DNA from 3 places in the Streptomyces sp. NPDC004542 genome. Region 2 is predicted to be linked to each of the others. Evidence: riboswitches for the same ligand, from Rfam matches in the RefSeq annotation. Region 2 holds a riboswitch; each other region holds the start of a gene.
The links. Region 2 has a riboswitch for cobalamin ahead of ABZX30_RS18365 (cobalamin biosynthesis protein). Riboswitches for the same ligand answer to the same signal wherever they lie in the genome.

Region 1 (9,447 bases), on a different contig from region 2:
CTTCGACGACGGGCCCGATCCCCGCTCCACGCCCGCTTTCCTCGACGCACTGGACGAGCTGTCGGTCCGTGCCACCTTCTTCGTGCTGGGCGAGCAGGTGCTGCGCCACCGCAGGCTGGGCCACGACATCGTCCGGCGCGGTCACGAACTCGCGGTCCACGGCTGGACGCACCACCGTCCCTGGCGGCCGGCCCCGGTCCGGGAGGCCCGGCAACTGGCGCGCGCCACGCATGCGGTGGCGGAGGTGTCAGGTGCCACCCCGGCCTGGTACCGGCCCCCGTACGGCATTCTCACCGGTGACCGGCTGCTGGCCGCGCGCCGCAGCGGACTGCATCCGGTCCTGTGGACGGCCTGGGGCCGCGACTGGACGGCCCACGCCACCGCCGGTTCCGTGGCGGCGAACGTCCTGGCGGACGTGCGGGGCGGCGGCACGGTGCTGCTGCACGACACCGACCGCCACGCGGCACCGGGCTGCTGGCGCGCGGCACTGGCCGCGCTGCCCCGGCTGGTGGGCGCCTGCCGGGCGGCGGGCCTGAGGGTCGGTCCGCTCGGCGAACACCGGGTCGCGGGCCGGGACTGAGCGAGGAGCCGGGCACGCCCTGCCGCCGGGCACCGCCGCCCGGCCGTCGGCCGCTCCTCAGGCGCAGAGCCGTTCCAGCGCGCCTACGACATCACCCTGGACGAGACGGCGGGCGGCCGGTACCGGGCGGCCGTGCGCCGTGCCGCCCGCCGTGCGGCGGTCCAGGCACTGCACCAGCTGCCACGGGTCGGCGGCGTACTCGGTCAGGCCGAGCGCCGCCATACGGCGTACACCCGCCGCACCGTGGCCGGGGATGGGACGGTAGCCGACGACGGGGACACCGACGGCGAGTGCTTCGAGCGCCGTCTGCCCCGCGGCGTTGTCGACCAGGGCCGCGCATGCCGCGAGCAGGCCCGGCATGTCGTCCACCCAGCCCATGGCGAGCGTCCCCGGCACCCGCGACAGCAGACCGCGCAGACGCGTGTTCCGCCCGCACAGGACGACCGGCCGGTAGCCCGCGCCGGCCAGCAGCCGGGCCGTCGCCTCGAGCCGGCTCCCCACGCCCCACGCGCCCGAGGACAGCAGCACGGGCAGGCGCCCGTCGCCGGCCGCGAGCCGCTGCCGCCAGTCCGCCGCACCGGCCGGGTGCGGGCGGAAGCGGTCCGGCAGCAACGGGCCACAGGCGAGGGCGGGCCGTCCCAGGCCGCGCCGCACGTCCCGGGCGAGCCGCGGGGTGAGGCACAGGTTGAGGTCGTTGCCCCGGTGCAGCCATTGCCGGTGGACGTCGAAGTCCGTGATGACCACCGCGCTGGGTACCGTCAGCCGTCCCAGTGCCCGCATCCGGCCGGTCAGCTGGGCGGCGAGGTGGAAGACCGCGACGACCGCGTCGGCACGCTCGCTCGCCACCACCGCCCGCAACCGGTCCTCGGCGAGCGCCGTGAGCGGCGCGCTGCCCGGCCGCGGTCCGGCGCCGGCGCGGAAGAAGGCGGCGTAGATGCCCGCGTACAGCAGGGGGGCGTGCCGGACCGTCGTACGGTAGAAGCCGCGCAGCCCCGCGCCGATGCGGGCGGGCAGCAGCTCCAGTACGTCCGTGTGCGCGGCCTCGTGCCCGGCCCCGCGCAGCCGCCGGGCCAGCTCGGCGGCGACCGCGTCGTGGCCGGAGCCCATGCTCGCGCCGACCAGGAGCAGGCGGCTCACGGCGGGCGCCGCACCGGCACCGCGGCGACGAGGCAGGAGTACGGGTCAGGGCACGTCCGCGGCATGGTCACCTCGCATCCGGGCAGTGGGCAACAGGTAATCCGCAGTACCGGCGGGCAAAGGGGCGGCGCCGGTACCCACCCGTCGTGCGCGGCCGGTATGGGTAGGTTTATCACCGCGTACATCTCGTCAACGTCAGGCATGCGCATGAATGTGCTCACGGTCGTCATGGCTCTGCTCTCCGCGCTGTCCAACGCGGCGGCGGCCGTCCTGCAGCGCAGGGCTGCCGTCGAACCGGACGACGTCACCGGCCGCGGTGCCAAGGCCGCGGTGGCCCGACTGGCGGAACTGCTGAGCCATCCGTACTGGTGGGCCGGGGCGACGGCCATGGTGTTCTCGGCCGTCTTCCAGGTGATCGCGTTGGACGCCGGGGAACTCTCCGTGGTGCAGCCCCTGCTCTGCACCGAACTGCTGTTCACTCTGCTCGTGGGCGCCGCGGTGTTCCGGCACCGCCCCGACGCCGGTACCTGGCGAGCCTTCGTGATGCTCGCGGGCGGACTGGCGCTCTTCCTGCTCAGCGCGTCCCCGTCCCCGGGCGATGACCGGGCCGACGACTGGCGCTGGCTCGCGGTGGGGGGCGGATCGGCGTGCTGCGTCGCCGTCCTCCTGCTCGCCGCCCGCCGTATGCGCGGCCCCGCGCAGGCGGTCACGCTCGGCGTCGCGACCGCCGCCTGCTTCGCGGTGACCGCCGCCCTGATCAAAGAGGTGACCGGGCGCTTCGCGGCAGGGCCCGTCGCCGTCCTCACCACCTGGCACACCTACGCCGCCGCCACCACCGGTCTGCTCAGCGTGCTGCTGCTCCAGTGGACGCTGCGGGCCGGCACGCTGGCGGCCTCCCAGCCGGCCCTGACGCTGGGGGATGCCCTGATCAGCGTCACCCTGGGCGGCCTGTTGTTCGGGGAGAGCATCGCGCTGGGCTGGCGCATGGTGCCCGAGGCCGTGGGAGTCGGCCTCATGGCGGCGGGCATCGTCGGGCTGACCCGCTCGCCCGTGGTGGCCTCCGGCGGGAGCTGGGACGAGGCGGAACCCGATTCGGTCACTCACACGTGAGGGAACAATCCAGGCTGATAAACCCGGCCTGCCGGTGGCGGAGCTGCCGAAGAACCGCTCCGGCGAGATCATGCGTCGCCTGCTGCGCGACGTCGCGGAGAACCGCCGGCTCGGCGACGTCACCACGCTGACCGACTCCACGGTCATGGACCTCCTCCAGGCCAAGCTCCCCGCCGCACCCGGCGTGTACCCCGGCGACAGCAGGGGCCTCGCGCCCGCCGACGTGCCCGGCGGCGGCTCTGAATGCCCGCGTAACCCGCGGCGGCAGCGCTCGTGCGGCATTGAACCCCCTCGCTGTGCGCGACGTATGAGTCGCCGTGGGTGGCGCCGTGCCCCCCGGACCGCGATCGAGGGCTGCCTGTTCCGACATGGCGCCGAGAGAAAGGGCCGAACGATCTCATCCTTATCGCCCCGCCCCGTCAGCAGCGAGTCCGCCGTGGCCGTCCCGATACGACGGCAGGCGTCCGGAACGGCCGGAGCAGGCGGCGGCCATGTGCCGGGTCTTGACGGGCTCCGCGGTGTGGCCGCGCTGTACGTGCTCCTCTTCCACTGCTGGCTGCTGGCCTTTCCAGGCTTTCCCGAGAACTCGGGGCCGTCCTGGCTGGGCTGGCTGATGTACGGGCGTCTCGCCGTCGTCTTCTTTCTCGTACTGTCCGGCTTCTCGCTGGCCGTCTCCCCAGCGCGTCACGGCTGGCGGCAGGGCGGAATCGCCCGGTTTCTGCGACGGCGTGCCTGGCGCATCCTTCCGCCGTACTGGGCCGCACTCGCACTGAGCGTGGTGATCGGTCACTTCGTGGTGCCCGCCTCGCATCACGGGCCGCCGAACGGCAGAACGCTCCTCGTCTACGGTCTGGCGCTCCAGGACGTCTTCACGGCTCCCACGCCCAACGGCGCTTTCTGGTCGATCGCCGTGGAGGCGGAGCTCTATCTGCTCTTCCCGTTGCTGCTTCTTCTGCGGCGGCGGCTGGGGGCGGTACTCCTCGTCGCGGGCGTGACACTCCTGGTGTCCCTGCGTGGGCTGGTGGCGGCAGGCGCATCCCCGGCCGAAGGCGACAACTTGCTGACCCCGCATCTCGCGCCCGTGTTCGTCGCCGGTCTGGCCGGCGCGGGAATCGTCGTCGCGCGAGAAGAGATCCGGGCCATGCCCTGGCACCGGCTCGCCGCCTTGTCCGCCCTGCCGGTGGTACTGCTCATCGCTGTCCAGGGGCCCGCCTGGACCGTACATCACTACTTCTGGGTGGACCTCGCCGTGGCACCCGCCATGACGATGTTCCTCGCGGCGGTCGCCACCGGGCGTCCCGCCGTTCTGGTGCGGCTCCTCGCCACACGACCGGTGCGCGGTCTCGGCGACATCTCGTACAGCCTCTACCTCATTCATCTGCCGATCGTCATGGTCGTCGTCCGGAAGATCGCCCCGGAGTACGTGTCGGCCCCGCTGCCCACGTTCTGTTTCACCGTGGTGCTGGGACTGCCCGCCTCGCTCCTGTCGGCCTGGCTGTTCGCGAAGCTCTTCGAGACGCCCTTCAAGCGGAACCGATCCTGGAGGTCCATGGTCGCGGCAGGACGCACACGCTGGGCCGCGACCCGGATGAGCCCGCGTCAACTGCCGTACGGTGCCCGCCCCGACGAGAAGCGGTATGACGCCACGAAGTGAACGCCGGTCGGCGGGCGCCCCCTTGGAGAGGAAGATCACGCCGAGCGGGGGCGGTCTTGGCCAGGCCGACGTCACGCGGTACGGTCTGTCCGATATCGACGACGGCGAGACGGAAGCCGGTGGGAATCCGGCACGGTCGCGCCACTGTATGCCAGACGCCTCCTGGGGGTCGGGCAAGTCAGACCCGTGGCCGTCGTCATGTGCACCACCGAGATGGGACGCGAACTCCCGGAGGAGGTTCTGCCATGGCGCAGACCGTCGCCCAGCCGACAGCAACCACACCCGCCATCCCCGCCAAGCTGCCGCTGAAGGCGATAGCACCCTGGGCCGTCTTCTTCGGCATCCTGATGATGGTCCTGCTGTACTTCGTCGGCGCCGAGCAGGGCGCCACCTCCGTGTTCAGCGGCACGGACGTCCACGAATGGGTGCACGACGCCCGCCACCTGCTCGGTTTCCCCTGCCACTGACGCGGGGGACGCCGCCCGCCCATGAATTCCGCAACGGTAAGAAATCTCCTCGTGCGGGGCATGCTCGCCGGCCTGGCCGCCGGCGTGCTCGCGCTGCTCGTCGCCTACCTCCTGGGGGAGCCGAACGTCGACAAGGCGATCGGCTTCGAGGACACCCACTCCCACGAGCACGAGGCGGAAGTCGTCTCCCGCTCCCTTCAGTCCACCGCCGGCCTCGCCACCGGCGTCCTCGTCTACGGGGTCGCCTTCGGCGGCATCGCAGCGCTGGCGTACTGCTTCGCGCTCGGCCGTGTGGGCCGCTTCTCGCCGCGGGCGACGGCACTGCTGCTGTCCGTGTGCGCGCTGCTCGCCGTGTACGTCGTGCCGTTCCTGAAGTACCCGGCCAATCCGCCGTCGGTCGGCGACCCCGACACCATCGGCAAGCGGACCACCCTGTACTTCCTGATGATGCTGCTCAGCGTCCTGCTCGCGATCGCCGCCACCATCCTGGGCCGGCGCCTGACGCCCGGGCTGGGCACCTGGTGGGCGACGGTGGCCGCGGTGGCCGTGTTCATCGTCGTCCTCGGGCTGGCGTACGCGTTCCTGCCGGTCGTCAACGAGGTGCCCAAGGACTTCCCGGCCACGCTGCTGTGGCGGTTCCGGCTGTCGGCGCTGGCCGTCCAGGCTGTCCTGTGGGGCGGATTCGGGCTGCTCTTCGGTGAGTTGGCCGAGCGGCAGCTCAATCCCAAGCCCGCGAAAGCCCCGTCAGGGCGGACGGTACCCGTCTCGAACTGAACGGTCCCGGCACAAGAGGGCCTCCGGAACCGTCCGGGGGCCCTCTCGCGTCAGGCGGTGACCGGCACCGCCAGCGGCTGCCCGAGCCGCAGGTTCCACCTGCCGGCCCGTCCGCTGAGTTCCGTGGCCGCCAGCGGCGGCACGTCCAGCCGCCAGAAGGCGGATCCCGGCAGCCCCAGGGCGTGAACGACCGCTGCCCGCACGACCTCCGGCTCGACCACGGCGAGCGTACGGCCGTCCGTGTCCTGCGCGGCGTCCAGCCAGCGCCCGACCCGCACGCACACGTCCCGCACCGACTCGCCGCCGTGTGCCGCCCAGCCGGGGTCGGCGAGCCAGTGGCCCACTGCCTCCGGCTCGGCGGCCGCCACCTCCTCAAGCGTGCGGCCTCGCCAGCGGCCCACGTCCAGACCCCGCAGTTCCGGCGTCTCCACGACCTCGAGACCCAGCGCCCGGGCCGTCTCCCGGCAGCGCGCACTCGGCGAGGCGGTCACCCGGGCGGGCGAGCGCAGACATCCGGCGGCGGAGCGGGCGGACGCCGCCCCCATCGCGTCGACCGAGTCGCCGTCGTAGAAACGGGCCTGCCGCAGCGACGGGCTCGTCGCGGGCGAGACGAAGGTCATACGGCTGGTCACGTGGCTGTTCCTCCTGCGGTCGGCGTCGGAGGCGGATCGCCTGGCCCCGGCCGCGAACATAGCACCGACGGCATCCCAGGACGGCTGCCGAGCGCGGGCCCGGACAAGGCCCCGTCACCGCCCGGGATGCCGGCGCGGCCGTCGCCCCCTTCCTGAGCGGCGTCGGGCGGGTGCGAGGATGGGCGGCATGGACATCCGCCTGAGAAACAACGTGACGGTCGCCGGGCCGGCCGGTGCGCCCGTGGTGGTGCTGGCGCACGGGTTCGGCTGCGACCAGAACATGTGGCGGTTGGTCGCGCCGGCCCTGACCGACCGATACCGGGTGGTGCTGTTCGACTACGTGGGCTCCGGGCGTTCGGACCTGTCGGCCTGGAGCCAGGAGCGGTACTCCTCGCTCGACGGCTATGCCCAGGACGTGGCCGAGGTGTGCGAGGCGCTGGACCTTCAGCGGGCGGTGTTCGTGGGCCATTCGGTCAGCGCCATGATCGGGGTGCTGGCGGCGCGAGCGGTGCCGGAGCGGATCGGGGCTCTGGTGATGGTGGCGCCGTCGCCGTGCTACATCGACGACGACGGCTACCGCGGTGGCTTCAGCGCGCAGGACATCGACGAGCTGCTGGCATCCCTGGAGTCCAACTACCTGGGCTGGTCCTCCGTCATGGCCCCGGTGATCATGGGCAATCCGGAGCGGCCGGAGCTGGGACAGGAGCTGACCAACAGCTTCTGCGCCACCGACCCCGACATCGCCCGTGTCTTCGCCCGCACCACGTTCCTGTCGGACAGTCGCGACGAACTGAAGGACGTGAGCGTGCCTACCCTGGTCCTGGAATGCGCCCAGGACGTCATCGCGCCCCGCGAGGTCGGCGCCTACGTGCACGCCGCCGTCCCGTCCTCCCGTCTGGTCACCCTCGACGCCACCGGGCACTGCCCCCAGCTCAGCGCACCGGACGCCACCACCCGGGCGATCCTCGAATTCCTGGAGACCCGGACGTGATGTGCCGCACGGACGGCGTGCCCGAGCGCCCCGGCACCGGCGACGAGGCAGCCACCTACGCGGCCTTCACCGCACTGCTGGAGGACAGCGTCGAAGAACTGTACGAGTCGGCACCCTGCGGCTACCTGTCCACCCTCATGGACGGCACCATCGCCAAGATCAACGACACACTGCTGAACTGGCTCGGCATGGAACGCACGGCCGTGGTGGGACGCCGGCGCTTCGTGGACCTGCTGAGCGTCGGCGGCAAGATGTACCACGAGACGCACTTCGCGCCGCTGCTGCACATGCAGCGTGAGCTGCGCGGCATCGCCCTGGAGATGAGGACGGCCCAGGGCGGCCGACTGCCCGTGCTGGTCTCCTCGGTCGTCAAGCACGGGAGCGAGGGCGAACCCCTGCTGATCCGCACCACCGTCTTCGACGCCTCCGACCGGCGCGCCTACGAGGAGGAACTGCTGCGCCGCCGCCAGGAGGCCGACCGCGCCCGCGTCGAGGCCGAACGCGTCCGTGCCGACGCTGAACGGGCACGTGCGGAGGCGGAGCAGGCCCGCAGACAGGCCGACGCCGACCGGGCCCGACTGGCCGACGCCCTCGCCGTACTCCAGAAGTCCCTCCTGCCCGACACCCTGCCGGCCCTGCCCGGGCTGGAGACGGCCGTCTCCTACCACACGGCCTCCCCCGACCAGCTCGGCGGCGACTTCTACGACCTGTTCCCCATCGACGGCGACCGCTGGGCCTTCTTCCTCGGCGACGTGTGCGGCAAAGGCCCCCAAGCCGCTGCCCTCACCTCGCTGACCCGCTACACGCTGCGCGCCGCCGCCCACCACGACCCCGAGCCCGACGCCGCGCTGACCACGCTGAACACCGTCCTGCACGAGCGGTACACGGCCGGTGGCGACCCCCGTTACTGCACCTGCATCTTCGGCATCCTCGAACCCGGCACCGACGGTGGCATGACGGTCCGGCTCGGTTCCGGCGGCCACCCGCCGGCGCTGCTCCTGCGCGCCGACGGCCAGGCCCACTACCTGCCCACCCCGGGGGGCCTGCTCGTCGGCGTGCTGCCCACGGTCCGGATCACCACGACCACGACCACCCTGGCCCCCGGCGACACCCTCCTGCTCTACACCGACGGTCTCACCGAGGCCCGTACCGGCCCCACCCGCGACAGCTTCTACGGCGAGGACACCCTGCTCGCCTTCGCCGCCGACCACGCGCCCGCCGCTCCCCAGGCGCTGATCACCGCGCTCACCCGGCTGCTGGAGGGCTTCGGCGACGGCGTCAACGACGACACCGCCCTGCTGGCCCTCGGCGTCCCCGCCCCCCGGTCCCACACCCGCCCTACACCGAATCACCCAAGATGACCCCGCTGCGCATCACCCACGGCGCCACCGCCGCCGGACCCGTCCTGCACGTGGCAGGCGAACTCGACTACGCCCAGGCCGAGGCCCTGCGCCGACAGGTCGAGCACCTCGCCCTGGAGCCCGGCCAGTGTCTCGCCCTCGAACTGTCCGGCCTGGAGTTCTGCGACTCCACCGGCATCACGGCGCTGCTCGCCGCACGCCAGCACGCCCAGGCCGCCGACGCCGACGTCGTGCTGGCCGGCGTCCCGCCCACCCTCCTGCGCGTCCTCACCATGGTCGGCCTCGACCAGGTCTTCACGCTGCGCCCGGGCGTCCGGCCGCCCGTCGCCTGAGCGCGCCCCCGCCCGTACCGGCGGGCACCGGCCGGGTCAGAGGATGAACAGCAGCGTGGCCACGGTGGTGAAGCCGGCGCACACGGCGAGCACCGTGGCCACGCAGCGCCGCCGCAACTCCTGGTAGCGGCGCTCGTACTCGGCGCGCAGCGACACGCACCGGGCCGCCACCCGCTCGAGGTCCGCCCGGGCGCGGTGCAGGCTGTCGGCGACGTACCGTCGCTCGACGTCCTCGCGCTGTGCCGTCGTCAGCCAGTCCAGGGGGCGGGTGAACTCCCGCGCCCGCTGCTCCGCTTCCGCGATCCTGGCCTGCCACAGCAGGTACCCCTCGACCTCGTTGCCCAGGTCCTCGTCCGCTCCGGGCCGCGGCGGACCGCTCACCCCTGACCCCGGTCGGTCACGGCCCGGA
Region 2 (9,447 bases):
GGGTACGCGCCCGTGTCCTGGAGGTAGCGCGCCACCAGCGAGTCCGCCAGCGACAGGCCGACCTCCCAGCTCAGCCTGGAAGGGATGGCCTTGGGGTCGACGGAGTAGAAGTTGCGGCCGGTCGGCAGGACGTTCACCAGGCCGCGCGTCGGCGAGCCGGACGGGCCCGCCGGGACGTAACCGCCGCGCAGCGCGCGGAGGATGTTGCCGATCTCGTCCGTGGTCCGCGCGAGCCGGGGTACGACCTCCGTGCAGGCGAACTCCAACACCGCGACGGCGCCCGCGAGACGGGTGCCGAGCACGTCGTCCACCAGCCCGGGTACGGCCGTCACGTCCCACGCCCGGGACTCCATGCCCTCCGCGAGCCGCCGGCACAACTGCTCCAGCAGGTCGATCGTGTCGGCGGCCGTCCGCGCCGGACCCGCCACCAGGTCGGTGAGTTCCGCCGGGACCTTCACCGGGGCCCCCGGCTCGGCCAGCAGGTCCTTCTCCACCAGCCCGAAGTGGGCGGCCAGCGAAGCCCTCAGCCCGGGCAGCGCGTTCGCCTGCCCGCCCCACACCTGCGAGGCCCGCAGCACGGCCAGCACCAGGTTCACGCGCGGCTCGCCGACCGGACCGCCGCCCAGGACGTGCAGGCCGTCGCGGATCTGCACGTCCTTGATCTCGCAGAGGTAGCCGTCGATGTGCATGACGAACTCGTCGAACCCGTCGTCGTCCGGCTGCTCCGCCACGTGCAGGTCGTGGTGCAGTTCGGCCGCCTTGACCAGGGTCCAGATCTGCGCCCGCACCGCCGGCGCCTTCGCCGGGTCCAGGTCGCAGACCAGGGCGTACTCGTCGAGCAGCTGCTCCAGCTTGGCCAGGTCGCCGTAGGTGTCGGCGCGGGCCATCGGCGGCACCAGGTGGTCGACGACCGTGGCGTGCCCGCGCCGCTTGGCCTGGGTGCCCTCGCCGGGGTCGTTGACGATGAACGGGTAGACCAGCGGGAGTTCGCCGAGGACGGCGTCCGGGGCACAGCCGCGGGACAGCCCGAGGCCCTTGCCGGGCAGCCACTCCATCGTGCCGTGCTTGCCCATGTGCACGATCGCGTCGGCGCCGAAACCCCCCTCCGACGGCGCGGCCTCCAGCCACCGGTACGCCGCCATGTAGTGGTGCGACGGCGGCATGTCGGGGTCGTGGTAGATCGCGATCGGGTTCTCGCCGAAGCCGCGCGGCGGCTGGATCATGACGACGACGTTCCCGAACCGGAGGGAGGCGAGGACGATGTCGTCACCGTCGACGTAGAGCGTTCCCGGCGGCTCGCCCCACGCCTCCAGCATGGCTCCCCCGAGGTCCGGCTCGAGTTCGTCGAACCACGCCAGGTAGTCGGCCAGCGGCACGCGCGCGGGCGCGGCGGCCAGCTGCTCCTCCGTGAGCCACTCCACGTCGTGCCCGCCGGCCTCGATGAGGCGGTGGATCAGCTCGTCCCCGTTGTCGGGGTACCCCTCCACGAGGTATCCGGCGTCGCGCAGCGCGTCCAGCACCCGTACCGCCGAGGCGGGGGTGTCCAGGCCCACCGCGTTGCCGACCCGGGAGTGCTTGGTCGGGTAGGCGGTGAAGACCAGCGCGATCCTCTTGTCCGCGTTCGCCGTGTGCTTCAACCGCGCGTGGCGTACGGCGATCCCGGCGACGCGCGCGGCCCGCTCCGGGTCGGCCACGTACACCGGCACCTCGTCGGGGCCCTGCTCCTTGAAGGAGAACGGCACGGTGACGAGCCGCCCGTCGAACTCCGGGATCGCGACCTGCATCGCCGCGTCCATGGGGGACAGGGCCGCGTCGGACGCCTCCCAGGCCGCGCGCGAGGAGGTGAGGCACAGGCCCTGGAGCACCGGGATGTCCAGGTCGGCGAGCGCCCCGATGTCCCAGGACTCCTCGTCACCGCCCGCCGACGCCTGCGAGGCGTGCGTGCCGCCCGCGGCGAGCACGGTGGCCACCAGGGCGTCGGCCCGGCCGAGGATCTCGTACAGCCCGGCGTCGGCGCCGCGCAGCGAACCGCAGTAGACGGGCAGCGCGTTGGCGCCCCGCGCCTCGATCGCGTCGCACAGGGTGTCCACGAAGGCGGTGTTGCCGCTCAGTTCGTGGGCGCGGTAGAAGAGCACGCCGACGGTCGGCCGGCCGTCCCGGAGCGTACGGGAGCCGTGCACGCCGTACTCCGGCATCTTCCGCGGCTCGGTGAACCCCTCACCGGTCAGCAGCACCGTGTCGGACAGGAACCGGGCGAGCTCGGTCAGGTTCTCGGGACCGCCCTCCACGAGGTACTTGAGCGCCTCGGCCACGACACCGGCGGGCACGGACGACTCGGCCATCAGCTCGGCGTCGGGCACGGTCTCCCCGCCGAGCAGCACGGTCGGGATCCCCGAGGCCTTCAGGGCGGCCAGCCCGTCCTCCCAGGCGCGCTTGCCGCCGAGCAGCCGTACGACGGCGAGGTCGGCGCCCGCGAGGAGGGACGGCAGCCCGGCCGCCACGTCCACCCGGGCCGGGTTGCCGATCCGGTAGGACCCGCCGGAGGCCCGCGCCGCCAGCAGATCGGTGTCGGCGGTCGACAACAACAACACTGTGCTCATGCGGGCGCTCCCGGTGGGATGAAGGGCAGTCCTTGCGGCGCGCCCGACTCGATGAGCCGCCAGAGCGCGTCCGTGTCCGCGTGCTGTTCGATCAGGTCGCCGAGCCGGTCGAGCTGCTCCTCGCGCAGCGCGGCGAACGAGGTGTCGGGGGCCGGCACGAAGCGGCGCCCCGCGGCGGCGGCCACCTCGCGCAGAAACGCCCGCCGGAATCCGTCCGACTCCAGCGAGCCGTGCCAGTGCGTGCCCCAGGTCTGCCCGACCCGGCAGCCGTCCAGGAAGGCCTCCCCGCCCAGGACTTCGGCGACCCCGTGATGGATCTCGTACCCCTCGACCCGCTCGCCGAGGGCCTCGCCCACCGGCCGGGTGAGGGTCTTCTCGCGGGCGAACCGCACGCGCACGGGGAGGACCCCGAGGCCGTCGACCTGGCCGGCCCGCGACTCGACCTCGTCCTCGATGCGCTCGCCGAGGATCTGGAAGCCGCCGCAGATCCCGAGCACGGGCCTGCCCTCGGCGGCCCTGCGGACCAGGGCCTCGGCGAGCCCCCGCTCGCGCAGCCACTGAAGGGCCCGGACCGTGCCCCGGGTCCCCGGGACCACCACGAGATCGGCGTCGGCCAGCTCCTCGGGCCGGTCCACGAACCGCACGACGACTCCGGGTTCGGCGGCGACGGCGTCCACGTCCGTGAAGTTGGACATCAGCGGGACCGCGCAGACGGCGACCCGCAGCACGTCCTCGCCGACGGGCGCGGCGACGTCCGGCTCGCGCACGGTCCCGCGCAGCGAGACCCGCAGTCCGTCCTCCTCGTCGATGCCGAGCCCGTGCCGGAAGGGCAGCACCCCGTACGTCCGCCGCCCGGTGAGCCCGTGCAGCATGTCGAGGCCGGGTTCCAGCAGGGAGACGTCACCGCGGAACTTGTTGACGAGGAACCCGGCGACGAGTTCCTGGTCCTCGCGCGAGAGCAGCGCGACGGTCCCGAAGAAGGAGGCGAAGACGCCGCCGCGGTCGATGTCGCCGACGATGAGCACCGGCAGCCGGGCAGGGCGCGCGATCCCCATGTTCACGATGTCGGTCCGCCGCAGATTGATCTCGGCGGGCGAACCGGCCCCCTCACAGATCACCGCGTCATACGTGCCCCGCAGCTCGGCGAGACAGTCCAGGACGGTGCCCAGCAACCGCTGTTGCCGCCCGCCGTGGTATCCCCGCGCGCTCAGCTCGCCCACCGGCCTGCCCAGCAGCACGACCTGACTGCTCTGCTCCCCACCGGGCTTGAGCAGCACGGGATTCATCAGCGCGGTCGGCTCGACGCGGCAGGCCTGGGCCTGCATGGCCTGTGCCCGCCCGATCTCCGCGCCCTGCCGCGTCACGAACGAGTTGAGGGACATGTTCTGCGCCTTGAACGGCGCGACCTTGACCCCCTGCCGCACCAGCCACCGGCAGATCCCGGCCGTGACGACGCTCTTGCCGGCGTCGGAGGTGGTGCCGGCGACGAGGAGACCCCCGCTCATTTCCCACGTCCCTTCACGATGACGCGCGCGGCGACGGTGAAGCCGAGCGCGAGCAGGCCGACGCGCCGCGAGAGCCGTACGGCCCGCTCGATGTCGGGTACGGCGACGGCGCGTCCCCGCTGGTTCAGCACGGGCCGGTGCTCCACCCGCCCCCCGTAGGAGAGCGTCCCGCCGAGCCGCACGCCGAGCGCCCCGGCGAACGAGGCCTCCACCGGCCCGGCGTTGGGGCTCGGATGCCCGGCCGCGTCGGCACGCCAGGCCCGGACGGCCCCATGGCGGTCGTCTCCGGCCACGGCGGCCAGGGCGGCGGTCAGCCGCGCCCCCGGCCAGCCCGCGAGGTCGTCGAGCCGGGCCGAGGCCCATCCGTACCGCCGGTACCGGGGTGACTTGTGCCCGACCATGGCGTCGAGGGTGTTGACGGCCCGGAAGCCCAGCAGTCCGGGCACCCCGGCCACGGCCCCCCACACCAGGGCGCCGACCACCGCGTCGGAGGTGTTCTCGGCCACGGACTCCACGACGGCCCGGGCGATCCCGTCGGCGTCGAGCGCCTGCGGGTCCCGTCCGCACAGGTGCGGCAGCCGCGCCCGGGCACCCTCGACGTCCCCGGCCCGCAGGGCGCGCCCGATGCCGCGGGCCTCCCGCGCGAGGGAGGTCCCGCCCACGACGGCCCAGGTGGCAGCGGCGGTCAGCGCGACGGAAGCGGCGCGGGAGGGACGGACGGCCGCGGCGGCGATGGCTCCCAGACCGGCGGCACCGCCCACGCACACCACGGTGTGCAGTGCGCCCCACCCCCGGTGGTCCCGCCACAGCGCCCGCTCCACGGCGGCGGCGGCCCGCCCGAACGCGGCCACCGGGTGCCCGCGGCGGGGATCACCGAGCAGCCGGTCGCCGAGGAGGCCGGCGGTGGCGCCGTACGCGAAGACGCGATCGGCACGCACCGGCTCAGCCGGCCGTGGCGGCGGGCAGCGACCTCGGGCTGTATCTCGAACGGCAGGCCAACATGGCGATATGTCCTCACTCAGGGTGTCCGCGCCCTGGTTCGACGAGACCGGCGGTGGGAGTTCCTGGCTCCCGGGGCTACCTACCCCGGTGACAGTGGCGGGACCGCGCCGGATTCACACCGGCTTCCTCCCTTGCCGCCGTACATGGCCCCGGAAGTCCACCACGGCCCCGGAAGGGCCGTCAACTTGCTGTTGACCTGCGGGGGGAGAGTGTGCTGAGGCCCACACCGGAGTGCGGGCGACGGTGGGGCGGCATGCGAAAGGCTCCTCCCCGAGGGTTCGGGGAGGAGCCTGTGCGGCCTCGGTCAGGCCTTGTTCGTGATCAGGTAGATGCCGTAGGCCACCGCCGCCGCGCATGCCGCGAAGCAGACGTACGCGCCGGCGACGGCCAGCGCCGCCGAGTCGCCCTGCGCGGCGGCGCGCTCGCGTCGCGACAGGCCCTGGATGCCCAGGGTGAAGAGGGCCACCAGGCCGACGGTGACTGCGAGGCTGACGCCGAAGACGGAGCCGAGGGCTGCCCAGTCGATCTTCATAGCAGAGCTGCTTCCTTGGTTACCGGGTGCCCGGGATCAGACGGCGGCGGCCGGCGGGGTCGCCGGGTCGACGGTGGGGACGGCGAGGGGTGTCGCGGGGGAGGGGATCGTGGCCGTGAGGTCCTCGGCCACGGTGCCCGCCGGGGGCGGCGTCACGGCGGCGATCGCGGTGGTGACCACGCCGGCCGGTTCCTCGGTGTCGTTGACGTTGGTGGCGTCGACCACCTCGCGGCGGGACATCTTCCAGATCGCGGCGCTGGAGGCCACGAGGAAGACCGCCACCAGCGCGGTGCCCCAGTCGCCGAGGCCGGTGACCGTCTCGGCGAGCGCGCCGACCAGCGCGGCGGCCGGGAGGGTCAGCGCCCAGGCGACGAGCATCCGGGTCGCCGTGGACCAGCGGACCACGCCGCCCTTGCGGCCCAGGCCCGCGCCCATCACGGAGCCGGAGACGACATGGGTGGTGGAGAGGGAGAAGCCCAGGTGGGAGGAGGCGAGAATGGCGGTCGCGGCGCTCGTCTGGGCCGCGAAGCCCTGCTGCGGCTCCAGCTCGGTCAGGCCCTTGCCCATGGTGCGGATGATGCGCCAGCCGCCGATGTAGGTGCCGAGCGCGATGGCCAGACCGGCGGAGAGGATCACCCAGGTGGGAGGGTTGGAGCCGGGGGCGATGGAGCCGCCGGCGATCAGCGCGAGGGTGATGATGCCCATCGTCTTCTGCGCGTCGTTGGTGCCGTGGGCGAGGGAGACCAGGCCGGCCGAGGCGATCTGGCCGGCGCGGTAGCCCTTGCGGGTGGCCTCGCCCTCGGCGTTCTTGCCGATGCCGTAGGAGAACCGGGTGGCGAGCATCGCCGCCAGCCCCGCGACGACCGGCGCGGCGACCGCCGGGAGCAGGACCTTGGTGACGAGGACGTCACCGTGGACCGCGCCGAAGCCCGCGGAGGCGACGGTGGCGCCGATCAGGCCGCCCATGAGGGCGTGCGAGGAGCTGGAGGGCAGCCCCACCAGCCAGGTCAGCAGGTTCCAGAGGATCGCGCCGACCAGGGCGGCGAAGATGACCTCGGGACGTATGCCGTTCTCGTCGACGAGACCCTTGGAGATCGTGTTGGCGACCTCCACGGAGAGGAAAGCGCCCACCAGGTTGAGCACGGCGGACATGGCCACCGCGACCTTGGGCTTGAGGGCACCGGTCGAGATGGTGGTGGCCATCGCGTTGGCGGTGTCGTGGAAACCGTTCGTGAAATCGAACGCGAGTGCGGTTACGACCACAATCGCGAGGATCAGCGAGAAGCTTTCCATTTACCCAGGCAATCTTTCGACGTCATTGGCTGGATGAACGTAGGCAACCTGAGTGAACGGAAGGTGAACTGAGAAGGGCATCAGGGTGTCGGAACGGTCAGCCGTCGGTCGTCCCCGGCGAACGACCTCAGCTCGTCCGCTGAGCCGTTGAAGAGGTTCTGGTCCCCCGGCAGGCTGCCGCTGTTGTCGTACTGCCAGAAGGTCCAGGACGACCATCCGGCCGGCAGGTCGCCCGGGTCGCCGGAGTGGTGGGCGAGCCACAGGGCGTGATCGGCGAAGGCGGTGCTGCGGCCGGTGCAGTCGTTCCACCAGTGGGTGGTGGTGTAGATCACCGGGCGGCGGCCGGTCTCCCGCAGCATCTCGTCGCTGAAGGCCTGGATCCAGTCGACCATCTTCGTCTGGCTCAGGCCGTAGCATTGGCGCCCACTGTCGTACGGGTTGTATTCGATGTCCAGCGCGGGCGGCAGCGTCCGGCCGTCGGCGGACCAGCCGCCGCCGTGCCGCGCGAAGTACGCGGCCTGGGCGGTTCCCGACGATTCGTCCGGCCGCGCGAAGTGGTACGCCCCGCGGATCAGGCCGGCCCCGCGCGAGCCGTCGTACTGCTGGGCGAAGTAGGGATTGCGGTAATCGGTGGATTCGGTCGCCTTGATGTACACGAACCGGGCGCCCCTGGCCTTCACGTCCGGCCAGTCGACGGTCTTCTGGTGGGACGAGACGTCGTGTCCCCTCAGGAGGTCCGCCGTGGCCGGGCCGCCGACAGGTGCCGCCGCTCCCACGGTGAGTGCCGCCGCGGCCGCCACGAGCAGACGGGTGCGTACACGGGACAGGCGCATGATTCCCCCGGAATGGCGGCGTGCACGACAAACCGTGCAGAGGGTGGGAAGACCATCTGCTGATGGATGATCCCCAGTCAACGCGAGAAAAAGATGTATTTGTAGCCTTATGCACCCTTTCGGAGGGGGTCGATTTCGACCTGGATCCCGCCGTCGTGACACCGCGTCAGCACATCCCTGGCAGGATCACGGCCATGGCTGAAGAGGGCAGGGGTGTACGTGAGCAGGAGTCACGGGCCTGGGAGGCGCTGGTCGCGACGGCCCGCCGGACCGTGGCCGACGGACTCGTCGTCGGCACCTCCGGCAACGTGTCGGTGCGCGTCGGCGACACCGTGCTGGTCACTCCGTCGGGCGTCCCGTACGACCGGCTGACGCCGCACGACGTGACCGGCGTCGACCTCACCGGACGGCAGGTGCTCGGCACCCTGGTCCCGACCAGCGAACTGCCCATGCACCTCGCCGTGTACCGCACCACCGACGCCGCCGCCGTCGTCCACACCCACGCCGTGCACGCCACGGCCGTCTCGACCCTCGTCGCCGAGCTCCCGGCGGTCCACTACATGTCCGCCGCCCTCGGCGGCCCGGTCCGCGTCGCCCGCTACGCGACCTACGGCACCGAGGAGTTGGCCGAGAACATGCTCCGCGCCCTCGCCGACCGCTCCGGCTGCCTCCTGCAGAACCACGGCACGATCACCCACGGCGCCACCCTCGACCAGGCCTACGACCGTACCGCCCAGCTGGAATGGATGTGCCGCCTGTGGCTGACGGCGTCCTCGGTGCCCGGCCTGACGCCGTCCCTGCTGACCCCGCGGCAACTGGCGGCGGCCGGGGAGAAGCTGCGGGGGTACGGCCGGCGGAGCTGAGGGCGGCCGACGGAGGCGACCGCGGGCAGGAATCCCGCCGGCGCGGATCCGTCCGGGGGATTGAAAGTGGCCTCTCGCTGGAACCCGCGAGGACATGTCACCCCGACACCTGCTCCCGCTGGCCGCCACGACGGCCCACCGGGACACTGGATCCGTGCGCACCGTCACAGCGGCGGCCTCGGTCGTCACCGCGGTCCTGGCGGCCGGCGCGGCCGGTGTGGCCGCCGGCCGGATGGCCAGCGACGCCGCGCTCAAGGCGGCCCCCGGCAGACCGCTGCCCACCGAGCCCCGGCTCACCGTGCACGCCATGGCCGCCGGCCGGCTCACCCTCACCCGCGCCCTGGCCTCCCTGCGCCCCGGCACCTACGGCCTGGCCGGCGACGGCTCGCACGCCGTCGTCGGCCCCGTCCTCGAGGCCGCCGCGCCCTCCGCCGACACCGTCGTACGCCGTCTGGAACGCGTCACCCACGGCACGCTCGAACCCGGCGACCAGGTCTGGCTGACCCCCAACCTGTACGTCGGCAACCCGGGCGCCGCCCTCGGGCTCGACCACGCCGACATCGACGTACCGGGCGAACTCGGCGCCCTGCCCGCCTGGTTCGTGCCCGGCGCCAGGGACACCTGGGTGATCGCGGTGCACGGCCTCGGCACCACCCGCGAACACCCCATGAACATCATGGGATTCCTGCACGACCTGCGGTTCTCCGTGCTCGCCCTCGCCTACCGCGGCGACCTCGGCGCCCCCCGCCCCCCGGACGGTCTGAACCACCTGGGCGAGACCGAGTGGCGCGACGTCGACGCGGCCATCCGCTACGCCGT
Region 3 (9,447 bases), on a different contig from region 2:
ACTTCCCGGCGCCGTTGCGGCCCATGAGGGCGACCGTCTCGCCGGGGGCGACCGTGAGGTCCACGTGCCGCAGCGCTTCGACGCCGCCCCGGCGGACGGCCAGGGAGCGGACCTCGGCTGCCGTGGGAGGCGCCGCGGCCCGCTCGGGGGCGCGCCGGAACAGGTGCCTGCGGGCAGCGGGCGGCGGGGGAGCGGGGGCCGTGGCGGGCGGCGGCGCGTCGGGGGGCGGCTGCGTGTCGGGGGCCGGCTGCGTGTCGGTGGGCGCGTCCCGCCCGGCCAGCCGGTCCCGGAGTCCGCCCGCCCGGCGGCGCGCGTCCCGTACCGTCAGCGGCAGCGGGGACCAGCCCGCCAGCCGGCCCAGGTCGACCACCGGCGGGTACACCGGGGAGACGGCCATCACCTCGGCCGGGGTGCCGAGGACCGGGGCGGCGCCGGGTGCGGGCAGGAGCACGACCCGGTCGGCGTACTGGACGACGCGCTCCAGCCGGTGCTCGGCCAGCAGGACCGTCGTCCCGAGGTCGTGCACGAGCCGCTGGAGGACGGCGAGGACCTCCTCCGCGGCGGCCGGGTCGAGCGCCGAGGTCGGCTCGTCGAGGACGAGGACCCTGGGGTGCGGGGTGAGGACGGAGCCGATGGCGACCCGCTGCCGCTGGCCGCCGGAGAGGCCCGCGAGGGGCCGGTCCCGCAGACCGGCCAGGCCGAGCAGGTCGAGGGTCTCCTCGACGCGCCGCCGCATCACCTCCGGTGCGAGGCCCAAGGACTCCATCCCGTAGGCGAGTTCGTCCTCCACGGTGTCCGTCACGAAGTGCGCGAGCGGGTCCTGGCCCACCGTGCCCACCACGTCGGCGAGTTCACGCGGCTTGTGGGTACGGGTGTCCCGGCCGGCGACCGTCACCCGGCCGCGCAGGGTGCCGCCGGTGAAGTGCGGCACCAGCCCGCCGACCGCGCCCAGCACGGTGGACTTGCCCACGCCCGACGGGCCCGCGAGCAGCACGAGTTCACCCTCGGGCACCTCGAAGTCCACACCGCGGACGGTCGGTTCGGCCGCCCCGTCGTACGTCACGGAGACGTCCTCGAAACGGATCACGGCGACTCCTTGGGGTCCGGGTCCCCGGGGGCCGCGGGGACGACGAAGGCGGGGAGCAGGGCGAGGAGTACGGCGGCCGCCGGCCAGAGCGGAAGCCGGGGCGCGCTCAGCGGTACGACCCCGGGGTGCAGGGCGTCGGGGTCGTGCACGGCGGCGAGGGCCAGCAGGGCGGCGACCGCCGCGCCGGACCCGGCGACCAGCCAGGCGCGCGCGTCCCAGGCGTCCGGGCGGTAGCGGGTGCGCAGGGTACGGCGGCCCCCGAGGCGCAGGCCCACGAGGGCCGCGGCGACCGAGGCCAGGAGGACCGGCAGCCCGTACGTGCCGCCTTCGGCGGTGAGCAGGCCGTACGTGCCCGCGCAGATGCCGAGCAGGCCGCCCAGGGTGAGGGCGGCGGTCGTACGGCGGATCCGGGCGGGGACGTCGGCGCTGCGGCCGTAACCGCGGGCGTCCATCGCGGCGGCGAGCGCGACGGACCGCTCCAACGCGCCCTCCAGTACCGGCAGTCCGACCTGGAGCAGGCCGCGCAGGCCCCGGTCCGGGCGGCCGCGCAGCCGGCGGGCGGCCCGCAGCCGTCCGACGTCGGCGATCAGGTGCGGCGCGAAGGTGAGGGCGACGACCACGGCCACCCCCGCCTCGTACAGCGCGCCGGGCAGGGACTTGAGCAGCCGGGCCGGGTTGGCGAGGGCGTTCGCCGCGCCGACGCAGACCAGCAGCGTGGCCAGCTTCAGGCCGTCGTACACCGCGAACAGCACTCCCTCGGCGGTCACTTCGCCGCCCAGACGGATGCCCTGCGCCCAGTGGGGCAGCGGGACCTCGGGGAGGCTGACGAGCACGTGCGTGCCGGGGATCGGGGAGCCGAGCACCACCGCGAAGACGAGGCGGATGAGCAGGACGGCGAGGGCGAGCCGGGCGAAGGCACCGTAGGAACGGGCCCAGGGGGCGGTGCCGCGGTGGGTGGCCACGACGTAGGCCGAGGCCGCCACCAGCAGGGCGAGGAGCAGGGGGTTGGTGGTGCGGGTGGCCGCGGTGCCCAGGCCGAGGGACCACAGCCACCAGGCGCCGGGGTGCAGCGCGGGGACGTTACGCGCGGCCACGGCGCCGAGCCCGCCATATCGCCGCCGTACCCAGGAGCACGACCGCGCCCACGCCCACCGGCAGGCCCACCGAAGGACCGTGCGCCGGCTCGCTCCGGTCCGGCTTCCCGTCCGTCCCGGCGTCCGGCTTCCCGGCCGCCACCTGCTCCCCGCACCCCTTGCGCGGATACCCGGCGATCGCACACAGCAGCGCGTTGGCGTCGTAGCGGAGCGGGCCGGCCGCGGCGGCCAGCGCGTCCGCCGTCGTCCCGTCGGCCGGGACCGCCGCGCAGGCCGTCCGGCGGGCGGGCGGTGTCTCGCCGGCCGGGGCGTCCGCGGCCGTGCCGAAGTCGAGGACGAGGGCCACCCGCTTCCGGCCCGCCTGAGCGGGCGTCCGGGCGCAGATCGCGTCGAAGTCCGCGGTGCCGCGCGGACGCGTGGCGTCGGCGGAGTCCTCGCTCACCGCGAACCGGAAGCCCTGGACGTCGCCGTCGGCGGGACGCGCCGTCGACGGGCCCTGGGTGGCGTACGTCCAGTGGCCGCCGGTGTGCTCCCAGAAGGACCAGTAGCGGTAGCCGGCGGCCTCGGCCTGCCCGGCCGCCGCCACGCACAGGAACACGGCCAGGAGCAGTGCCCCGGCACGGCGGACGGCGGTCACGGCTGCTGCCTCCGGCGGCGGCCGCTGAGCAGGAAGCCGATGCCGATGCCCGCGACGAGGCCGGTGCCGACGATCCACCACAGGCTCGTCCCCGAGTCGTGCCCGGCCGGCTCGGTCTCGCCGCCGGTGGCCCGGGCCGTCGCCGTCCGCGGCGCGGGTCCGGTCGCGCCGAGGGCCCGCACCAGGTCCGTACCGCCGAAGTGACGCGGGTCGGCGCCCATCGCGTGCGCGGTGAGGATCAGTTGGGCGTAGGCGGCGGGGCCGCTCTGCTTCGCCCACCGCGCGGCGTTCTTCTCCAGCCAGGCGTACGGCTTGTGCGCCTGCTTCGTCCAGCCCCGCGCGGCCAGGGCGACGACCGCGTCGGCGGTGTTGCCGTAGTCGGGCTGGTCCTTGGCGCCGGGGAGGGCGGAGGTGAGGTGGCCGCTGTCGTGCATCTCGTCCGCCAGGTAGGCGGCGCCGTTGCCGGCGATCTCCCGCGGGGTGAGCGGCTTGTCCGAGTCGGCGCAGGCGTAGCCCTCCTCCGGGGCCTTCGCGGCCGTCGTCACGAAGCCCTTGCCGAGCGCGCCCAGCACCCCGGCCGCCGTCGCGTCCGCGTTGGCCGCCAGTCCGCCCTTCTTGTCCGGCTGGTAGGCGAGGGCGCCGCCGCCGTCCTCGTCGCAGGGGATGGACCACGTGGCGAGCAGGTCGGCCGGGGTCCTGGTCCCGGTGCGCAGGTGGAGGGGGTCCTCGCCGGCCGCCGCGAGCGCGCCGACGACGACGGAGGTGGAGTTGGTGTCGCTGGGCGAGCCCGGCGTGTACCCCCAGCCGCCGTCCTTGTTCTGCGCCTTCTTCAGCCAGACGGCCGCCTTGTGGACCTCGCCGTCGTGCTCGCCGAGCGCCTTCAGGGCCTGCACGGCGGCGGCCGTGCTGTTGGTGTCGGCCTGGGCCTTGGTCTTCTCGCACGACGTGGCGGGATCCGGGCGGTAGGCGGGGAAGCCGCCGTCGGCGCACTGCTGCCCGGCCAGCCAGTCGACGGCCTCGGCGGCGGGCCGGACACCGACCGTGCGCTGGGCGAGCAGCGCGAGGGACTGCCGCCACACCCCGTCGTACTTCGGGTCCGTGCCGCCGTACAGCCCGGACGGGAGCGCCGTCGACGGGGAGGGCGACGGGGACGCGGCCGTGGCGGGCGCGGCCGCGGCTATGACGCCGACGGCGGCGAGAGCCGCGGCGCCGCGGCGGACGTTCCGGCGGACGTTCATGGTCGGGTACTGCCTCTCCCTGCGGGGGAGCGCGGGCAGCACGGGAGGACCCCGGGCGGCTCGGCTCCGTAGACCTCGACGGTGCCGTGCGCGGCGGGCCGCCGCGCGCGTGAGCCGGTCAACGTCCCGTGCGGGGTGGTCCGGCTCACCGTCGAAGGACGGCTCACGGTTGCGGGTCAGCGCCGGAATTGCACCGGCTTCCCCCCGTACGGGTGATGACGACCCGGTCACTCTACCCGGCGGTATCCGGGGGCTGAGAGGCGGCTGTGGGCCGGGGCGCGGGCGGGTGGCCGGGCGGGACGGCTGTGCGGTGGCCGGGGTCCCGTCCGCGGCGCGGACGGAGAGACCGATGAGGGGCCGGTGAAGAGACCGTTCGGGAGACTGCCGTGTTCCGGCCGGACGGCCGGGGCGTACGGGGGCGGCGAGAGCCTCGCCGGTTCGCGGGGGGCGGGACGACCGGATTACACGGCCGCGTAGGCCACCGGCTCGCCCTCCGCCACCGCCTCCGCCCGCCCCAGCTTCACCAGTCTCCGCAGATGGGCCTCCGCCTCCGACACCGCGATGGTCCGCGAACCGTACGGGATCTGCTCCCAGGGCCGGTTCCACTCCATCCGCTCGGCCAGCTGCCAGGGGGTGAGGGGCTCGGCGAGGAGGGAGAGCAGGCCGGTGAGGCGGGCCTCGTGGTGGGCGAGCAGGTCCCGGACCCGGGACGGGGCGTCGGTGAAGGCGTGCTGGTGGGCCGGCAGGATCTCGGCGGGGTCGAGTGCGCCGATCCGCTCCAGCGAGGCCAGGTAGTCGCCGAGGGGATCGGTGACCTCCCCCACGCTCGGCTTCGCTCGCGCGGGGGCGCCCCCATCGTCGTCGGGGTCCTCGTACAGCCCGATGTGCGGGGTGATCCCGGGGAGCAGGTGGTCGCCGGAGAAGAGGCGGCCGTGGCCGGGCAGCCGGGCCGGATGGGCCTCCTCCAGGTGCAGGCAGACGTGGCCCGGGGTGTGGCCCGGCGTCCACAGGGCGCGCAGGCGGCGGCCGGGGAGGTCGAGGAGTTCGCCGGGGACGATCTCGCGGTCGGGGAGGGCGGGGGAGAGGCCGGGCACGGCACGGCGGCGGCCGCCGCGCAGGGGGGCCACGTGCTCCTCGGGCGCTCCGGCGGCGGTGAGCTTGGCGGCCATATAGGTGTACCAGCGCCCGGGGTCGGTCCGCCGGGCCCGGCGGACGATCGCCGCGTCGGCCGCGTGCATCGCGAGCCACGCGCCGGAGGCCTCCCGCACCCGCCCGGACAGCCCGTGGTGGTCGGGGTGGTGGTGGGTGATGACCACACCGTGGATCTCGGTGACCGCGGTGCCGAGGGCCGCCAGCCCCGCCACCAGGGTGTCCCAGGACGCCGGGTCGTCCCAGCCGGTGTCGATCAGCACCGGGCCCCGGTCGGTGTCGACCACGTACACCAGCGTGTGACCCAGCGGGTTGTCCGGGATCGGGACCGCTATGGACCGTACGCCGCCGCCGTGCTCGAACGTCTTCGCCATCCGTCCTCCGCCCGTCCCGCCCCGGCCGTCTCCCGCGACCGCTGCCCACTATAACTAGAACTCGTTTCACCAGAGGGGGCCCGTCACCGATGGGGAGCACCTGGAATGCGGGGCGTGACCACCGCTCCTACGTTGGTTCGGGGTGGCCGTCTTCGCGAACTGATTCCCGGGCTGCCGACCGGGTCTGGCCTAGTTCGACCAGAACTGATATCAGTTTCTGAAACGGCGTCAGATTTGGTAGCGCGGGAGGCAGTCGGCCATGACCGAGCTCGTGGAACACGGACAGCTGTTCATCGGCGGGGAGTTGACCGACCCTCTGGGCAAGGACGTCATCGAGGTCGTCTCCCCGCACACCGAGGAGGTCATCGGACGGGTGCCGCACGCCTCGCGCGCGGACGTGGACCGGGCCGTCGCCGTGGCGCGCCGCGCCTTCGACGAAGGGCCCTGGCCGCGTACGCCGCTCGGGGAGCGGATCGAGGTCGTCGGCCGCATCAAGGACGCGATCGCCGCCCGCCACGAGGAGATCGCCCGCGTCATCTCCGCCGAGAACGGCTCACCGTACTCCTGGAGCGTCCTCGCGCAGGCCCTCGGCGCGATGATGGTGTGGGACGCGGCGATCAGGGTCGCGCGGGACTTCACGTACGAGGAGACCCGCGACGGGGTCCTCGGGAAGCTCCTCGTCCGCCGCGAGCCGGTCGGCGTCGTCGCGGCCGTCGTCCCCTGGAACGTCCCCCAGTTCGTCGCCGCCGCCAAGCTCGCGCCCGCGCTGCTCACCGGCTGCACGGTGGTGCTCAAGCCGTCGCCCGAGTCGCCGCTGGACGCCTACCTCCTCGGCGAGATCGCCAAGGAGGCCGGGCTGCCGGACGGCGTGCTGTCCATCCTCCCGGCCGACCGCGAGGTCAGCGAGTACCTGGTCGGGCACCCCGGCATCGACAAGGTCTCCTTCACCGGCTCGGTCGCGGCCGGCAGGCGCGTGATGGAGGTCGCCGCCCGCAACCTCACGCGGGTGACGCTGGAACTGGGCGGCAAGTCGGCGGCGGTCGTCCTGCCCGACGCGGACGTGGCGGCCTCGGTCGCGGGTATCGTCCCGGCGGCCTGGATGAACAACGGCCAGGCCTGCGTCGCCCAGTCCCGCATCCTCGTGCCCCGCTCCCGCTACGACGAGTTCGCCGACGCCTTCGCCCGGGCGGCGGCCGCGCTCACGGTCGGCGACCCGCTCGACCCGGCCACCCAGGTGGGCCCGCTGGTGGCCGAACGGCAGCAGCGCAGGAACCTCGACTACATCCGCATCGGCCAGGAGGAGGGCGCCAAGATCCTCACCGGTGGCGGGCGGCCGGCCGGGCTGGAGCGCGGCTGGTACGTCGAGCCGACCCTCTTCGGCGACGTCGACAACTCCATGCGCATCGCCCGTGAGGAGATCTTCGGCCCGGTGATCTGCCTCCTGCCCTACGGCGACGAGGCCGAGGCTGTGAAGATCGCGAACGACTCGGACTACGGCCTCTCCGGCAGCGTGTGGACCTCGGACGTCGAGCACGGCATCGAGGTCGCCCGGCAGGTCCGCACCGGCACCTACTCGGTCAACACCTTCAGCCTCGACATGCTCGGCCCGTTCGGCGGCTACAAGAACTCCGGGCTGGGGCGGGAGTTCGGGCCCGAGGGGTACGGCGAGTACCTGGAGCACAAGATGATCCACCTGCCGGCCGGCTGGGAGGGCTGAGGTGATGGGGGTGACTCCCGCGCGAGCGGATTCGAGCGTGGGGGCGGGCGACCGCTGGCACATCGAGGTCGACCGCTCCGTCTGCATCGGCTCCGCCCAGTGCCTCCACCACGCCCCCGGCGGCTTCCGCCTCGACACCGCCCGGCAGTCCCACCCCGTCGAGGCGGACACCGACGCGAACGAGAAGGCGCTGGCGGCGGCCGAGAACTGCCCCGTCGAGGCCATCTCGATCACGCTGGCGGGCAGCGGGGAGGCGGTCTTCCCGCCGGAGGAGTGAGCGGCAGGAGTGCGCGGGAGGAGTGCGCGGGAGGAGCGCGCGGGAGGAGTGCGCGGGAGGAGCGCGCGGGAGGAGTGCGCGGGAGGAGTGCGCGGGAGGAGCGCGCGAAAAAAATCCTCTTTGGGGGGTTCCATCCGGCACTGCACGGATTATCCTGAAAGAGCCTACGGGACGAGTGAGGGAGTCCGACCGGAGTAGCCGACTTTGGCGCGACGCCGAAGCGATTCGGCATCCGCCGGGGCCGACATCGACGGTCGGTCTGAGAGGCCGGATGGCAGCGGTCAGGCCGGAAGGCGACCCCCATCACCTGATCCGGACAATGCCGGCGAAGGGAACCCGTCTCGTAGGTCTTTCGTGTGCGCTCACGCGTCCGGACGGCCACTCGGCCGGCGCCCCAGCCCCAGCCCCAGCCCAGCCCCAGCCCCAGCCTCAGCCTCGGTCTCGGCGGCGGGACGCCCCGCCCCGCGCCGGCTCCGTCAGGTCGATCAGGCGGCACACCGTCTCGATGTCGATCTTGACCTGGGCGATGGAGGCGCGGCCCGACAGCCAGGTGATCAGCGCCGAGTGCCAGGTGTGCTCGATCACCCGGACGGCGGAGAGCTGCTCGGGGGTCGGGTCGTCCAGCCCCATCGCGTCCAGGATGATCGCCGTGGTCTGCCGGGAGACCTGGTCGACCTCGGGCGAGACGCTGCGGTCGGCGAAGGTGAGCGCGCGGACCATGGCGTCGGCGAGGTGCGGCTCGCGCTGGAGCGCGCGGAAGGCCCGCATCAGGGTCTCCGCCACCCGCTCGGCCGCCGTCTCGCCCGCCGGGGGCTTCTTCCGCAGCGTGCCGTGCATGTGCTCCAGCTGGTCCTGCATCGTGGCGACCAGCAGGTGCACCTTCGACGGGAAGTAGCGGTACAGCGTGCCGAGCGCCACCTGGGAGGACTCGGCGACCTCCCGCATCTGCACCGCGTCGAAACCGCCCCGGCTGGCCAGCTGTGCGCTGGCGTGCAGGATCCGGCGGCGCCGGGCCTCCTGCCGCTCCGTCAGAGGGGCGGAGGCGGGGTGCGCGGTACTGGATTCCTTGGCGTGCGCGGGCATCGGTCCCGTTCCGTGACAGTCGGTGAGGCGGCCGGTGAGGGCGAGTGATCACCCAGCATGGCAGGGGCCCGGCCGTGGCGCGAATCACCTGATCCACTGCTGCCCGCACCCCTACCTGCCGGTAGATTCAGAGGCTCTTGAACGATCAAGTCTGAAACTTGTTCTAGATTAGCGTCCCGACGTAGTCTCGCGGGACAGAGCAGGGAGAAGGGGGCCCGGAGTGACCGCTGAGGCCAGGGGGGCGGGTGCCACGGAGGACCCCGCCGCCGACGGCGAGCGACCGCTCGACATCGCGCTCCTCACCTACAAAGGGAACCCGTTCTGCGGCGGTCAGGGCGTCTACGTACGGCACCTCTCCCGCGAGCTGGCCCGCCTCGGCCACCGGGTGGAGGTCATCGGCTCCCAGCCGTACCCCGTCCTGGACGAGGCCGAGGATCACGCCGGCCGGCTCAGCCTGACCGAGCTGCCCAGCCTCGACCTGTACCGCCAGCCCGACCCCTTCCGCACCCCGGGCCGCGACGAGTACCGCGACTGGATCGACGCGCTCGAGGTCGCCACCATGTGGACCGGCGGGTTCCCGGAACCCCTCACCTTCTCCCTGCGCGCCCGCCGCCATCTGCGCGCCCGCCGCGGCCGGTTCGACGTCGTGCACGACAACCAGACCCTCGGCTACGGCCTGCTGGGCGACATCGGCGCCCCCCTGGTCACCACCATCCACCACCCCATAACGGTGGACCGGCAGTTGGAGCTGGACGCCGCGGACGGCCGGCGGCGCCGCTACGCGGTCCGCC

Region 1: another riboswitch for cobalamin. It lies ahead of ABZX30_RS10745 (CbtB-domain containing protein); the one in region 2 lies ahead of ABZX30_RS18365 (cobalamin biosynthesis protein).
Region 3: another riboswitch for cobalamin. It lies ahead of ABZX30_RS32765 (prenyltransferase/squalene oxidase repeat-containing protein); the one in region 2 lies ahead of ABZX30_RS18365 (cobalamin biosynthesis protein).

Annotation. Positions count from the first base shown of each region.
Region 1 covers NZ_JBEXLP010000013.1:70,288-79,734, forward strand. Annotated here, with positions in the region: gene ABZX30_RS10725 (polysaccharide deacetylase family protein) at 1-580, shown strand, start outside; gene ABZX30_RS10730 (galactosyldiacylglycerol synthase) at 638-1,687, opposite strand; gene ABZX30_RS10735 (DMT family transporter) at 1,925-2,827, shown strand; gene ABZX30_RS10740 (acyltransferase) at 3,135-4,481, shown strand; cobalamin riboswitch at 4,547-4,690, shown strand; gene ABZX30_RS10745 (CbtB-domain containing protein) at 4,727-4,948, shown strand; gene ABZX30_RS10750 (CbtA family protein) at 4,970-5,722, shown strand; gene ABZX30_RS10755 (histidine phosphatase family protein) at 5,773-6,354, opposite strand; gene ABZX30_RS10760 (alpha/beta hydrolase) at 6,542-7,345, shown strand; gene ABZX30_RS10765 (SpoIIE family protein phosphatase) at 7,345-8,706, shown strand; gene ABZX30_RS10770 (STAS domain-containing protein) at 8,703-9,038, shown strand; gene ABZX30_RS10775 (cytochrome C oxidase subunit I) at 9,075-9,419, opposite strand; gene ctaD (cytochrome c oxidase subunit I) at 9,416-9,447, opposite strand, start outside.
Region 2 covers NZ_JBEXLP010000030.1:16,848-26,294, forward strand. Annotated here, with positions in the region: gene cobN (cobaltochelatase subunit CobN) at 1-2,600, opposite strand, end outside; gene ABZX30_RS18360 (cobyric acid synthase) at 2,597-4,105, opposite strand; gene ABZX30_RS18365 (cobalamin biosynthesis protein) at 4,102-5,043, opposite strand; cobalamin riboswitch at 5,144-5,284, opposite strand; gene ABZX30_RS18370 (hypothetical protein) at 5,412-5,639, opposite strand; gene ABZX30_RS18375 (inorganic phosphate transporter) at 5,676-6,932, opposite strand; gene ABZX30_RS18380 (lysozyme) at 7,013-7,765, opposite strand; gene ABZX30_RS18385 (class II aldolase/adducin family protein) at 7,960-8,628, shown strand; gene ABZX30_RS18390 (alpha/beta fold hydrolase) at 8,783-9,447, shown strand, end outside.
Region 3 covers NZ_JBEXLP010000099.1:9,898-19,344, reverse strand. Annotated here, with positions in the region: gene ABZX30_RS32780 (ATP-binding cassette domain-containing protein) at 1-1,087, opposite strand, end outside; gene ABZX30_RS32775 (CbiQ family ECF transporter T component) at 1,084-2,181, opposite strand; gene ABZX30_RS32770 (SCO2322 family protein) at 2,168-2,818, opposite strand; gene ABZX30_RS32765 (prenyltransferase/squalene oxidase repeat-containing protein) at 2,815-4,056, opposite strand; cobalamin riboswitch at 4,169-4,305, opposite strand; gene ABZX30_RS32760 (MBL fold metallo-hydrolase) at 4,518-5,579, opposite strand; gene ABZX30_RS32755 (aldehyde dehydrogenase) at 5,839-7,296, shown strand; gene ABZX30_RS32750 (ferredoxin) at 7,301-7,573, shown strand; gene ABZX30_RS32745 (TetR family transcriptional regulator) at 8,003-8,656, opposite strand; gene ABZX30_RS32740 (glycosyltransferase family 4 protein) at 8,877-9,447, shown strand, end outside.